Regions from separate parts of the Streptomyces sp. NPDC087844 genome, predicted to be linked through region 3. Evidence: riboswitches for the same ligand, from Rfam matches in the RefSeq annotation. Region 3 holds a riboswitch; each other region holds the start of a gene.

Region 1 (3,201 bases), on a different contig from region 3:
AGGCACCGGTGGAGGCGCCGGACGGAACGGCGGCACGACCCGTGCTGCCGTCGTCGAGGCCGACCTCGACCTCGACCGTGGGGTTGCCTCGGGAGTCCAGGATTTCCCGGGCTACGACGACGTCGATGGACGGCACGAGCATCTCCTTCTGGGATGTGACACAAGCTGTGCCGGGCCGGAGGCCCGGTTGCGCGCAGGCCGTGGTGGCCCCGCGGGATGAGCCTAACCGGCTGCCGGGGATCGGCCAGCCCTCGACCGCCTCCTGGACAGAACCGAGAGGAAATTGTTTCCGAACGGAACAAAGACGCGGGCGGAGGCAGGGGCGGAGGCACTCACAGAAAAGCCCCGCCCCGGTGCGTACGGGGGAACACGCACCGGAGCGGGGAGCCCGTGGGGGACGGGGGTGGCCCTCACGAGGCCTCCACTATGAAGGACACGGATGTGAGAGCGCTGTGGTTCAGCGGCGATTCGGATGTGGGCCGGACTTCCGGTCGAGGCCGAGCGGCCAGTGCCTCGACCGGACATCCGGCGCCACCGTCAGCCGGGGTTCAGCTGAGGTGCAGCTGCTGGCCCGGGAAGATGAAGTCGGCGTCGTCGACGATGTCGTCGTTCAGCTTGTACAGCTTCGCCCAGCCGCCCTTGACGTTCTTCTTGTCGGCGATCCCGCTGAGGGTGTCGCCCTTGACGACCTTGTACTCGCCGTCGCCCTTCTCGACCTTCTTGCCGGTCGGGGTCTCGACGGTCTTCTTCGCGGCCGGACGGTCCTGGGAACGCGAGGCGCGCTCCTCGGAGGACTGCGAGTTCTGCTGCTGCGGCTGCGAGGTGCCCTGGTTGGAGCTGTCGGAGCCCGAGGGGGCGGTGGAGCCACCGGTCGAGGCGCCGGACAGGCCCACGCCGCAGCTCGGCCAGGCACCCTTGCCCTGGCTCGCGAGGACCTTCTCGGCGACGGCTATCTGCTGGGACTTGGACGCCTGGTCGGCGGTGGAGGCGTACGAACTGCCGCCGTACGCGGCCCAGGTGGAGGACGAGAACTGCAGGCCGCCGTAGTAGCCGTTCCCGGTGTTGATCGACCAGTTGCCGCCGGACTCGCACTGGGCGACGGTGTCCCACTCGGAGGCAGTGGCGGCGGAGGCGCCCGTGGCGCCCATCAGCGGGACGGCGACGGCGGCGGTGGTGACACCGGCCAGCGTGGCGAGACGGGTAGTCCGGTTGGCAAGTGTCGGGCGACGGTGCTTGCCCTTGCTCGAAAGCAGCATGAAGTGATCCCCTCACCGACGCCTGCGAGGTGAGCTGTCGGGTTCGGGCCAAGTGAGTTGCCCGGCCGCGCGACACTGCTGTCACACGGCTTAACCCCAAGCCGTACCCGGTCTCGACGACCGGTTCCGGCACTTACCTTGGGTCCCCCGCTCCTGCCTACGGCGCTTTACGCGACGACTGTTCCCGTACGGCCGTTGGCAGGATTCGGCGTGCGACCGTCGGGGCTCACCAATGGCGAGCGGTCACGACCGTAGACACGGGCCGCGCCGAATTTCAAAGACGATCAGGGGTGTTGAGATCCATGTCTCAATTCGCCAAATCGGACATTCAGCGCGAACTACCGCTGGTTTTCGCCCGATTCGGCGCCTTGATCACTACTTGCTCGATGCCGCTCAGCCGTCGACCGTGATGCGCTGACCGGGGATGATGAAGTCCGGGTCGGCGCCGATGCTGTCCTTGTTCGCGGCATAGAGCTCGCTCCACCCGCCGTCGACACCAAGGGAGTCGGCGATGCTGGAGAGACTGTCCCCGGAACGGACCGCGTACGAGCCTTCGTCGGCGAGGACGCGTGAGGTGCTGTCGATGCGCGAGGCGTGCCGGCCGGCGTAGTCGTCAGCGCGGGGGGCCATGTCGACCTCTTCGGCGCTGCCACCCCGATGACGGCCGGAGTTGTCCGCGGCCGCGTCGGCCGAAGCGTCGTCATTCTGGGACGACTTGTCCGAGTCGTCACTCTTCGCCTTGGTGTCCGCGGACGAGCTGTCCGTTCTCTGTGACTCCGAGGCGGAGTCGTCGGAGGACTTCGCATCGGAGTCCGTCGAGGAGTCGGACTTCGCGCCGTCGCTCCCCTTTGTCGCGTCCGCGTCGGCCGACGGGCTCGGAGAGTCCTCGGCGAGGCCCGTGTCGACGTCGGCGGAGTCGGAGTCCTGCGTCAGACCGGCGACGAGACCACAGGTCACCCAGGCGCTCGTCCCCTGGTCCGCGAGGATCTTCTCGGCGACGGCTATCTGCTGCGAACGGCTGGCCTGGTCGGCGCTCGGCGCGTAGTCGAGGCCACCGTGTTCCTCCCAGGTCTCCTGGTTCATCTGGAGGCCGCCGTAGAGCCCGTTGCCGGTGTCGGCGCTCCATGAGCCACCGCTCTCACACTCGGCGACCGCGTCCCAGGTCGTGCCGCTGGCGGCACTCGCGCCGCTCGCACCGAGCAGGGGGATCGCGATGGCCGATCCGGCCACGCCGGCGGCGACGAGGAGCGCCGGGGCCTGGCGGGGGCGACGATGGCGGCCGTTCCCGGAGAGCATGCGGTTGCCTTTCGCGTGACAGCAAGGAGTACGCACGGGGCACGGCGGAAAGCCGTGCTCGTGACTGCTGCGACGGGCGGACCTGCCGCATTGATGGGTGAACGTAGTGGCACTCGAACTCTTGTCACAAGTCGATGCAGCGCAGATAACGTGAAGATCACAGAGTTGACGGAGTCTCACCTTCCGTTGCCTTCGGTGCTACAGCCGCAGAACTTCCGTCAAGACTTCGCGACCGGGGTGAACTCCACCGGAAGCGTGCGCAACCCACGCATGATGAGCCCGCCACGCCACCTCAAATCCGCCGAATCTCCCGCGAGTCGCAGGTCGGGCAGGCGGGTCAGCAGCGTCGCCAGCGCGGTCCGGCCCTCCAGCCGGGCGAGGGGCGCGCCGAGGCAGTAGTGGATTCCGTGCCCGTAACCGAGGTGTTGGTTGTCACTGCGGGAGAGGTCGAGCGTGTCCGGGTCCTCGAACCGGCCGGGATCACGGTCGGCCGCCGCGAGCACGACGAGTACGGGGTCACCGGCGGCGATGTCCTGACCGCCGACGCTGAGCGGTTCGGTGGCGAACCGCCAGGTGGCCAGCTCCACGGGCCCGTCGTAACGGAGCAGTTCCTCCACGCCGGTCGCGAGCAGGTCCGTGTGGCCGGCCG
Region 2 (3,201 bases), on a different contig from region 3:
ACGGCATCGCCACGATCATGGCGCGGGCCTTCTCGGAGGGCACCGACAAGCACTCGGCCGAGGAGTTCGCCGCCGAGCTGGAGCGCTGCGGCGCCACGCTCGACGCCCACGCGGACCACCCCGGCGTACGGCTCAGCCTCGAAGTCCCCGTCTCCCGCCTGCCCAAGGCGCTCGGCCTGCTCGCCGACGCCCTCAGGGCACCCGCCTTCGAGGACGGCGAGATCGAGCGGCTGGTGCGCAACCGGCTCGACGAGATCCCGCACGAGAGCGCCAACCCGGCCCGGCGGGCCGCCAAGGAGCTGTCCCGGCAGCTCTTCCCGGCGGACTTGCGGATGTCGCGTCCGCGCCAGGGCACCGAGGAGACGGTCACCGCGATCGACTCGGCGGCCGTCCGCGCCTTCTACGAGAAGCACGTGCGCCCCGCCACGGCCACCGCGGTCGTCGTCGGCGACCTCACGGACGTCGACCTCGACGCGCTGCTCGGGGACACGCTCGGTGCCTGGACCGGATCGCAGGCCCAGGCGCGCCCCGTGCCCTCGGTGACCGCCGACGACACCGGCCGCGTGATCATCGTCGACCGGCCCGGAGCCGTCCAGACGCAGCTGCTCATCGGCCGCGTCGGCGCGGACCGGCACGACCGCGTGTGGCCCGCCCAGGTGCTCGGCACGTACTGCCTCGGTGGCACCCTCACCTCGCGCCTGGACCGTGTCCTGCGCGAGGAGAAGGGATACACCTACGGTGTGCGGGCGTTCGGCCAGGTGCTGCGCTCCGCTCCGGACGGGACGGGCGTCTCGATGCTCGCCATCAGCGGCTCCGTGGACACCCCGAACACCGGCCCGGCGCTCGACGACCTGTGGAAGGTGCTGCGCACCCTCGCAGCCGAGGGCCTGACGGACGCCGAGCGCGATGTCGCCGTGCAGAACCTGGTGGGTGTGGCGCCCCTGAAGTACGAGACCGCGGGCGCCGTCGCGGGCACGCTCGCCGACCAGGTCGAACAGCATCTGCCGGACGACTTCCAGGCGACGCTGTACAAGCAGCTCGCCGCGACCGGCACCGTGGAGGCCACCGCGGCAGCCGTGAACGCGTTCCCGGTGGACCGTCTGGTGACCGTCCTCGTCGGTGACGCGGCGCAGATCGAGGAGCCCGTCAGGGCCCTCGGCGTCGGCGAAGTCAGCGTCGTGCGAGCCGAGTAGGGATCGGTGACCGGGCAGGGCCTGAGATCGAGCAGGACCTGTCACGGCCGGGGCCCGGGTGGCTGGACGAGTCACCCGGGCCCTTTCCTGTCCTTCTACGCCCACGGTGTGTCCGTATTGCAGGGAAGTTGCCTGTCTGCCCTGTGGCGTGCGCTACAAAAATGGTGATCCGTTTGTCTATTGAAAGAGGCGCCGCTTAGCGTCGGTCCGGCTGTTCGTCAGGCACTGCGCCGCGTCCGCGGCACCGGACAGTCATCGCCGAGTCCCCGTACGGCGCGAGCCAGGGGAGCCGGGGACCCATGTCCCTGGGGTGAATCGGACGCCCTTCCCGAAGGGGGTCCGTAGGAGACCTTCCTGCTCCGAACCCGTCAGCTAACCCGGTAGGCGAGAAGGAAGGAAAGGACCAGCCACTTCATGGCGTTCACCCGCGCCACAGGGAAGCACCGTCTTCCCAGCCGCATGACGCGCACCACCCGCAGGACCGTCGGCGTCGCCGCCCTGGCCACCACCGGTGTCGTGGGCACGCTGGCCGCCCCGGCGTTCGCCGCCGAGAGCGAGATCGAGCAGACAGGTCCCCTCAAGGCCGTCACCATGGACGACCTGGTCGCCCACGAGATCGACGCGCAGGCCGCCGCCCAGCGCCAGGCCGCCGAGCAGGCCGCCGCCCGCGAGAAGGCCGAGGCCGCCGCTGAGAAGCGTGCGGCGGAAGCCGCGGCCAAGGCCAAGGCGAAGGCCGAGGAGGAGCGCGAGGCCAAGGTCCGTGCGGCCCGCGAGGCCGAGCGCAAGCGCCTCAACGCCTACACCGCGCCGATCACCGGCTCGTACGTCTCCACCTCCTACCAGGCCGGTGGCGGCGTCTGGTCCTCCGGCAGCCACACCGGCATCGACTTCCACGCCGCCAGTGGTACCGCCGTGCACGCGGTGGGCTCCGGCACCGTCGTGGAGGCAGGCTGGGGCGGCTCCTACGGCAACCAGGTCGTCATCAAGATGGTTGACGGCACGTACACCCAGTACGGGCATCTCTCGTCCATCGGTGTCTCGGTCGGCCAGACGGTCACTCCGGGACAGCAGATAGCCCTCTCCGGGGCGACCGGCAACGTCACGGGGGCGCACCTGCACTTCGAGGCGCGGACGACCGCGGAGTACGGATCCGACATGGACCCCGTCGCGTACCTTCGCGGGCACGGCGTGAACGTCTGACCGCACGGCACCCCGCACCGCACCGCACTGCCGCACGGCACCGCACTGCCGCACGGCAGCCTCCGTCGAAGGCCCCGGCCCCGGCTCACCGAGCCGGGGCCTTCGCGCCTTCGGACGGCTTCCGGTCACTTTCGCACCGGACGACTGCCTGTTCACAAGCGCGGTGTGTCCAAAAAATATCCATGGATTCCCGGCTGCCTTCGGAATTTCCCGTTCTCTGCAATAGAGTCACCGAACAAGCGTCAATCGACCGCGTTTCGCGGGGATTAAGGCGGAGGTCCGGTCATGCGTATTCCCGCGCGCTCGGTATGCACGGCGATCCGGGACGACATCGTCGCGGGTGTCTACGAGCGCGGCAGCCGGCTCACCGAAGAACTGCTCGCGCGCCGCTACGGCGTCTCGCGGGTTCCCGTGCGCGAGGCGCTGCGCACCCTGGAGGCGGAGGGCTTCGTGGTCACCCGTCGGCACGCGGGCGCGTGCGTCGCGGAACCCACGGAGCAGGAGGCCGCCGACCTCCTGGAGATGCGCGTGCTGCTGGAGCCACTGGGCGCCGCCCGTGCCGCCCAGCGGCGCACCGAGGCCCATCTCAAGGTGCTGCGCGGCCTGGTCAGGCTCGGTCAGGAGCGGGCGAGGCGGGGCAACAGCGAGGATCTGCGCTCGCTCGGCGGCTGGTTCCACGAGACGCTCGCGCAGTCCTCGGGCAGCCCGGCGCTGACCTCGACGCTCGGCCAGCTGCGGCACAAGATCGCCTGGATGTACTCGGTCGAGGCGTCCGCGCACCCCGCCGAGTCCTGGACCGAGCACGGGG
Region 3 (3,201 bases):
GGTCCCGGAACTCTGGACTGAGCGAGGTCGAGGGCAGGAGACGTGTGAACGGGCGACGAGCGGTCGAGCAGCGGTCGCCGGGTTCCGTCGAGCCGCCGGACAAGCGGACCGGACTGTACCCCCGCACCCGTGCGGTCGTCCGCGTGCTGCCCGCGCTGCTGATCGTCGCCGGTGTCCTCTACGACCTCCTCACCCCGCGGTACTTCACCGCCGCGCCCTTCCTCTCGGCCGCCTCGCTCGTCGCCGCGCCCCTGCTGTCGCGCGGCGCCACCGTGTGGACGGGCGTCGCGGGGACGGCGGCCATGGTCCTCGTGAGCCTGCGGTTCGCCATCGACGCGAGCGGGATCACCGAGATCGCCACCGTGGCCGTCGTGGCCTGCCTCGCCGTCGTCATCAACCGGCTCGTGAGCCTGGGCAACGCCCGCCTGGCCTCCGCCCACGAGATCGCCGAGGCCACCCAACGGGCCGTACTGCCCGAACCGGCCGCGCGGACCGGCGGGCTCGACCTCGCGGTCAGATACGTGGCGGCGCAGACCGACGCGCTCATCGGGGGCGACCTCTACGCCGTGCAGGACACCCCGCACGGCGTACGGCTCGTCGTGGGCGACGTCAGAGGGAAGGGCATGGGCGCGGTCGCCGCCGTGGCCGTCGTCATCGGTGCGTTCCGGGAGGCCGCCGAACAGGAGACCACCCTGGAGGCGGTCGCCCAGCGGCTGGAGCGGTCACTGATGCGTGAGGGTGTGCGGCGCGACAGCGTCGAGGTCTTCGAGGGCTTCATCACCGCCGTGCTCGCCGAGATCCCGCACGGCGCCCAGCGCGTCCGACTCGTCAACCGCGGCCACCCCGGACCGCTCCTGCTGCGCGGCGACGGAACCGTACACACGCTCGCCGCGGCGGAACCCGCGCTGCCGCTCGGGATGGGCGACCTGGGCGCCTGGCCCGACCGCGCGCAGGAGGAGGAGCTGCCGTGCGGCGCCATGCTGCTCTTCTACACGGACGGGCTGTCCGAGGCCCGGGACGAGCGGGGCGTCTTCTTCGATCCGGTGCGATGGCTGTCCGGGCGGGACTTCGCCGGCCCCGACGCGCTGCTCGCCGAGCTGGTGGACGACGTGGCCCGGTACGCCGGGGGCGGGGGCACGGACGACATGGCGCTGCTCGCCGTGCGACGGCCGTAAGGGCTGGGGGCTGGGGGCTGAGGGCTGAGGGCTACGGGCTGACGGCTACGGCTGGGAGGGTGTTGGGCGCCGCTCCGGACCTATATCACCTGCAGTAGTCGAACGACGCCCCTGCGCATAGCAACTGACGCACCATCAACAAAAGCGGTACCTGTGAATGGCGAGCAACTCGCCCGATTTACCCCGCTCACAGTGTTTAAGTCCAGGCCGGGAGCCGTAACGATCATCAAGAACAGCTTGGAATCCGGTGCCTGCGTCTATTAACGTTCGATAACGCAGCGCGGTGTCCCAGCCGTCACAAGAGACGGCTCCGTGCGCACGCGCCGAATCCCGCAAGGGAACCGGGGAACCACCTACATGGGGTGAATCGCGGGTCTTTCGTGGTGGTGAACACCGCGGTTGACGCGCGTAGGAGACCTTCCTGCTCCGAACCCGTCAGCTAACCCGGTAGGCGAGAAGGAAGGAAAGGAGCGCGCCCACGTGGCGTTCAACAGGCCTGCCCCCACACCGTCGTTCATACCGGACGAGGTGACGGGAGAGACCTCGGGCGAGAAGAAGCCCGACACCTTCGCCTTCGGCGCCCGCAAGGACGACGAGACCTGGGAGGTCTGGAATCCGAGCGCGGAGACCGTTCCTCCCGTCCGCGGCCGGCACCGCGTCTCCAAGCAGCGTGGCGGGGGACTCGCCCGCAGCTCCACCGTTCTGGGCGTCGGTGTCATAGCCGCCGTCGGCGCGGGCGGCATGGCCTCCGCGCAGACCGGCAAGCCGCCGGTGTCGATCTCGATCCCCGACCTGCCCAACGTCGGCTCGCTGATCTCCGACGACGAAGAGGCCCCGGAGGGTTCCAGCACGGCGCTCACCGCCGCCGGCCTCACCGAGGCCGACGCCGAGGAGGGCAACGCCGACGCCGGCGAGGCCCTGCGCTCGCGCATCATGCTCCAGGCCGAACTCCAGCAGGACCAGGTCGACCGCGAGGCCCAGGCCGCCGCCGAGGCCGCTGCCGCGAAGAAGGCCGCCACGCTCGCGGCCAAGGAGCAGGACGCGGCGAAGGCCAAGGCCGCCGCCGCGAAGGAGAAGAAGGAGGAGGAGGCCAAGGCGAAGGCCGAGGCCGCGCGCTTCGCCGCGCTCGCCAAGCAGTTCACACTGCCCACCTCCTCGTACACGATCACCTCCACCTTCGGGCAGTCCGGCTCGCTGTGGTCCTCCGGTCAGCACACGGGTCTGGACTTCGCCGCTCCCACGGGTACCCCGATCAAGGCCGTTCACAGCGGCACGATCACCGAGGCGGGCTGGAACGGCTCGTACGGCTACCGCACGGTCCTCACGCTCGACGACGGTACGGAGCTCTGGTACGCCCACCAGTCGTCGATCGGCGTCAGTGTCGGGCAGAAGGTCAGCACGGGCGACGTCATCGGGCGCGTGGGTGCCACCGGCAACGTCACCGGGGCGCACCTCCACCTGGAGGTCCACACCGGCGGCGGCACCGGGATCGACCCGATGGCCTGGCTGCGCGGCAAGGGCCTCAACCCGTAAACCACATCTCGGCGGCCGGCGTCGCGGCGGGTGTCCTGTGTCTTCAGGGGCGCGGGGAACTGCGATACGGCGTCAGGACCGGTACGGGTTGTACACGGGGTACGGAGGCGGATACCCGTACCCCGGCAGAGGCCACGGCGCCGGAGGCGGAGCCGTCGCCCGCGCCGCGTACGCCAGCGCGGGGCGCGCCGGCTCCCGCCGCGCCCACAGCTCGTGCAACAACTCCCGCTCGCGCACGGCGAAGTCCGCACCCGCACGCCCCCGCCGCCCCCGGTGCCGCAGAAACGCCAGCGACGTCGCGTACGCCTCGTACTCCGCCACCGCACGCCCCGCGTCCCGCCCGCCATGATGCGTGGCGTACTCCCGGGCCAGCCGCCGTGCCTTCATCGAGCCGAGGACGAACGGCTCGGGCGCGGCCAGCCACCCGGCCACGGCGTACGAGGGCAGTTCCGTACGGACCGTGCCCAGTTCGCGCTGGCGCGTCCAGACGGCC
Region 4 (3,201 bases), on a different contig from region 3:
GGGGGATTCGATCCGTATTCTCTGATCATGGCCCCACCGATTGCATATTCACTCATCGCCACTGACCTGGACGGGACGCTGCTGCGCGGCGACGACACCTTCTCGGACCGGTCGCGCGCGGCGCTGGCGATGGCGGTCGGGGCAGGCGCCCGACACCTCGTGGTGACGGGGCGCCCCGCCCCGCGCGTACGGCCGCTGCTGGACGAACTCGGCAGCCAGGGTCTCGCGGTGTGCGGACAGGGCGCGCAGTTGTACGACGCCGGCGCGGACCGCATGGTGTGGTCCGTCACGCTCGAACGAGAGCTGGCCGAGGTGGCTCTCGGCAAGATCGAGGCGGAGGTCGGCGAGGTGTACGCGGCCGTCGACCAGGACGGGGTCGACGGTCTCACGCTCATCGAGCCGGGTTACGAGATGCCCCACCCGACGCTTCCGGCGGTACGGGTGCTGCGGCGCGACGACCTCTGGAATCAGCCCATCAGCAAGGTGCTGCTGCGTCATCCCCTGCTCTCCGACGACGAGTTGGCGTCCGCCGCCCGTGGAGCGGTCGGTTCCCTCGCCACCGTGACGATGTCAGGGCCCGGCACCGTCGAACTCCAGCCATGCGGCATCACGAAGGCGACGGGCCTCGCGCTCGCCGCCGCCCGGCTGGGCCTCACGTCGGCGCAGACCATCGCCTTCGGAGACATGCCGAACGACATCCCCATGTTCGACTGGGCCGCGCGCGGGGTCGCGATGGCCAACGCGCATCCCGAACTCAAGTCCGTGGCCGACGAGATCACTCTCTCGAACGAGGACGACGGTATCGCGGTGGTCCTGGAGCGCATGTTCCCCACCGACCGGACCGACCGGACCGACCGGACCGACCGGACCGACCGGACCGACCGGACCGACCGGGGGACGGGCCCCCGGGTCGGCCGACGGGTCGGTCAGTAGGCGCCGAAGACGTTGTCGATCGAGCCGTAGCGCGCGGCGGCGTAGTTGCACGCCGCCGTGATGTTGGCGACCGGGTCGAACGGGTCCAGCGACGTACCGGTCACGTGGTACGCCGAGAAGGTCGGGTCGATGACCTGCAGAAGCCCCTTCGACGGCGTACCGGCGACCGCGTTGGAGTCCCAGTTGTTCATGGCCTGCGGATTGCCCGACGACTCGCGGATGATGTTGCGGTAGATGCCGTCGTAGGTGCCCGGTATGCCCTGCTGGGCCATGACGTCCAGGGACTGCTTGATCCAGCCGTCGAGGTCGTCCGTGTAGGTCGTCGCGGAGGCCGGGGTGACGGCGGAGGCCGTGGACGCCTTGGACGTCGTGGCTGCCTTGGCGGTCTTGGCGGTCTTGGCCGAGGTCTGGCCGTTCTTCGTGCCCACGGTGAGCTTGAGGCCCGGCCGGATGACCGCCGGGTCGTCGCCGATGACCGCGCGGTTGGCCTTGTAGAGCTTCTTCCAGTCGCCCGTGGTGTGCGACTTGGCGATCTTGGTCAGGGTGTCGCCCTCGACCACCTTGTAGGTGACCAGCGAGACCTGCGGGACCGCGTTCGGGGCGGCCTGGGCGCCGGTGGCCCCCACGAGGGGGAGCGCGAGTGCGGCTCCGCCCGTCCCGGCGGCGACGATGCCACGGGTGAGGGCGCTGTTTCTGGGGCGGCGGTGCTTGCCTCGTGCGGGCATGGCGAATTCCTCTCCGGCGCCTGCGAGGTGAGCTGTCGGGTTCGGGCGGGAGATGCCCGGCCGCGTGGTGGGCGCGACTTGACCCCTAGCCGTTCCGATATCCGGACCGGCGGCTTACCTGGGTCCCCCGCTCCTGCCGTACGCGAGTGAATGGGTGACTGGGATTTCCGGGCGGCGGCAGGATTAGGCGTTCCGTCCGGAGTGACGTGAACGTATGCGAGAGCACATGTTGTGAACAAGCCCCGAATTCGCACAGCGACGGCCATGAACTGCCTTGTCGGACGAATATCGCTTGATCAAAACGGAAGGCAAAGTTCAACTTGGCTTCTGTAAAGGGAAATCGACCGGCTCGACAAAACGATCACTTCGGGTGGGCGTGACCCAATTCACTGGCACCGGTGCCCGATGTCCATAAAAAAGGTGATACGCAGCGTTCTGCGAGTGCCGCCATGTCGGATGCCGGGTAGCCGGATACCGGATGCCGGGTACCGGTCGCCGTGGGTGGTTGCAGGAGTACGCGAACCCGTCCCGACTCATCCCGCCGTGCGCGGAATGCGTTTCTCCCAGGTGCGGTGGAACACCACTTCGTCGCCGTCCTTGCAGATCACTTCGTTCGCCGTGATGAAGTCCGTCTCGTCGCAACTGATTTCGGAGCGCGTCTCGACGCTCGCGTCCCACGGCATGTCCGGCCGGTGCAGCCGGACGGACCAGTCGGACCGCGTGCGTGCCGACAACGGGTCGGACTCATTGATCGTGTACGTCTCCAACGCGTCCTCGGTGAATTCGAGGCCGTCCGGATAGACGCGGGTGCCGCCGTACCGCGGATCGACTTCCAGGCGCCATTCACCCTTGGCCACATCGCGGACCACGAGGCGTTCTGGGCGCGGCTCGTCCAGTGTGGCGGGGAAGTTCACGCCCAGCGGAGCCGACTGTTCCGGTTCCTCGAACACGATGGAGGGGTCCGACTCCTGTGCGCGGAGCGGGAGTTCCAGCGCGCTCCCCGACGGAGTGAGGGTGAAGCCCGCCTCCGAGCCAGGCTGGGGCCAGATCCACGGCCAGTACGCGGAGGAGACCGCGAGCCGGATGCGATGGCCCGGAGGGAAGGCGTGGCCGATGCCGTTCAGCTCGAAAAGCACCTCCTCCGTAGAGCCCGGTTTCCAGAGAACCACCTGGTCACGACCGTGACGGGCTGTCAGGTTCAGGACGCCTCGGGTGACCAGGGTCGAGGAGCCGTCGGGGGCCACGTCGCACAGACGGGCCACTACTTGTCCACGCATCACCGGCGAGGTGAGCCTCAGGCGCACGCGCGGGCGGCCCAGTACCCAGGTCTCTTCCTGGACGTCGAACTCGAAGCACACCGACCGCGCGTCCTCCTCCCGCTGGTCCGGCGGCAGGTCCGCCTCGTTGCCGAAGGGGAAGAAGCGGCCGGCGTCCAGCCCGGTGTGCTGGGGGGAGCGCACCACCACAGGAGCACCCTGGAGCGCGTACGGGACGTGGGCGACCAGGGGAGAGGGCCAGGCGGGGTCACCGACCCAGCGGCCGG

Evidence for each region. Region 3 has a riboswitch for cyclic di-AMP ahead of ACIOKD_RS29445 (M23 family metallopeptidase). Riboswitches for the same ligand answer to the same signal wherever they lie in the genome.
Region 1: linked by a shared signal. The riboswitch ahead of ACIOKD_RS03965 (transglycosylase family protein) and the one ahead of ACIOKD_RS29445 (M23 family metallopeptidase) in region 3 are both predicted to bind cyclic di-AMP.
Region 2: linked by a shared signal. The riboswitch ahead of ACIOKD_RS03250 (M23 family metallopeptidase) and the one ahead of ACIOKD_RS29445 (M23 family metallopeptidase) in region 3 are both predicted to bind cyclic di-AMP.
Region 4: linked by a shared signal. The riboswitch ahead of ACIOKD_RS16840 (transglycosylase SLT domain-containing protein) and the one ahead of ACIOKD_RS29445 (M23 family metallopeptidase) in region 3 are both predicted to bind cyclic di-AMP.

Annotation. Positions count from the first base shown of each region.
Region 1 covers NZ_JBIUVD010000002.1:65,762-68,962, reverse strand. Annotated here, with positions in the region: gene eno (phosphopyruvate hydratase) at 1-142, opposite strand, end outside; gene ACIOKD_RS03965 (transglycosylase family protein) at 549-1,256, opposite strand; cyclic di-AMP (ydaO/yuaA leader) riboswitch at 1,261-1,431, opposite strand; gene ACIOKD_RS03960 (transglycosylase family protein) at 1,650-2,552, opposite strand; gene ACIOKD_RS03955 (cytochrome P450) at 2,771-3,201, opposite strand, start outside.
Region 2 covers NZ_JBIUVD010000001.1:809,405-812,605, reverse strand. Annotated here, with positions in the region: gene ACIOKD_RS03255 (M16 family metallopeptidase) at 1-1,193, shown strand, start outside; cyclic di-AMP (ydaO/yuaA leader) riboswitch at 1,440-1,595, shown strand; gene ACIOKD_RS03250 (M23 family metallopeptidase) at 1,608-2,393, shown strand; gene ACIOKD_RS03245 (GntR family transcriptional regulator) at 2,679-3,201, shown strand, end outside.
Region 3 covers NZ_JBIUVD010000017.1:191,591-194,791, forward strand. Annotated here, with positions in the region: gene ACIOKD_RS29440 (PP2C family protein-serine/threonine phosphatase) at 45-1,175, shown strand; cyclic di-AMP (ydaO/yuaA leader) riboswitch at 1,487-1,644, shown strand; gene ACIOKD_RS29445 (M23 family metallopeptidase) at 1,656-2,708, shown strand; gene ACIOKD_RS29450 (PrsW family intramembrane metalloprotease) at 2,781-3,201, opposite strand, start outside.
Region 4 covers NZ_JBIUVD010000007.1:200,413-203,613, reverse strand. Annotated here, with positions in the region: gene ACIOKD_RS16845 (HAD family hydrolase) at 28-933, shown strand; gene ACIOKD_RS16840 (transglycosylase SLT domain-containing protein) at 927-1,658, opposite strand; cyclic di-AMP (ydaO/yuaA leader) riboswitch at 1,663-1,825, opposite strand; gene ACIOKD_RS16835 (CocE/NonD family hydrolase) at 2,192-3,201, opposite strand, start outside.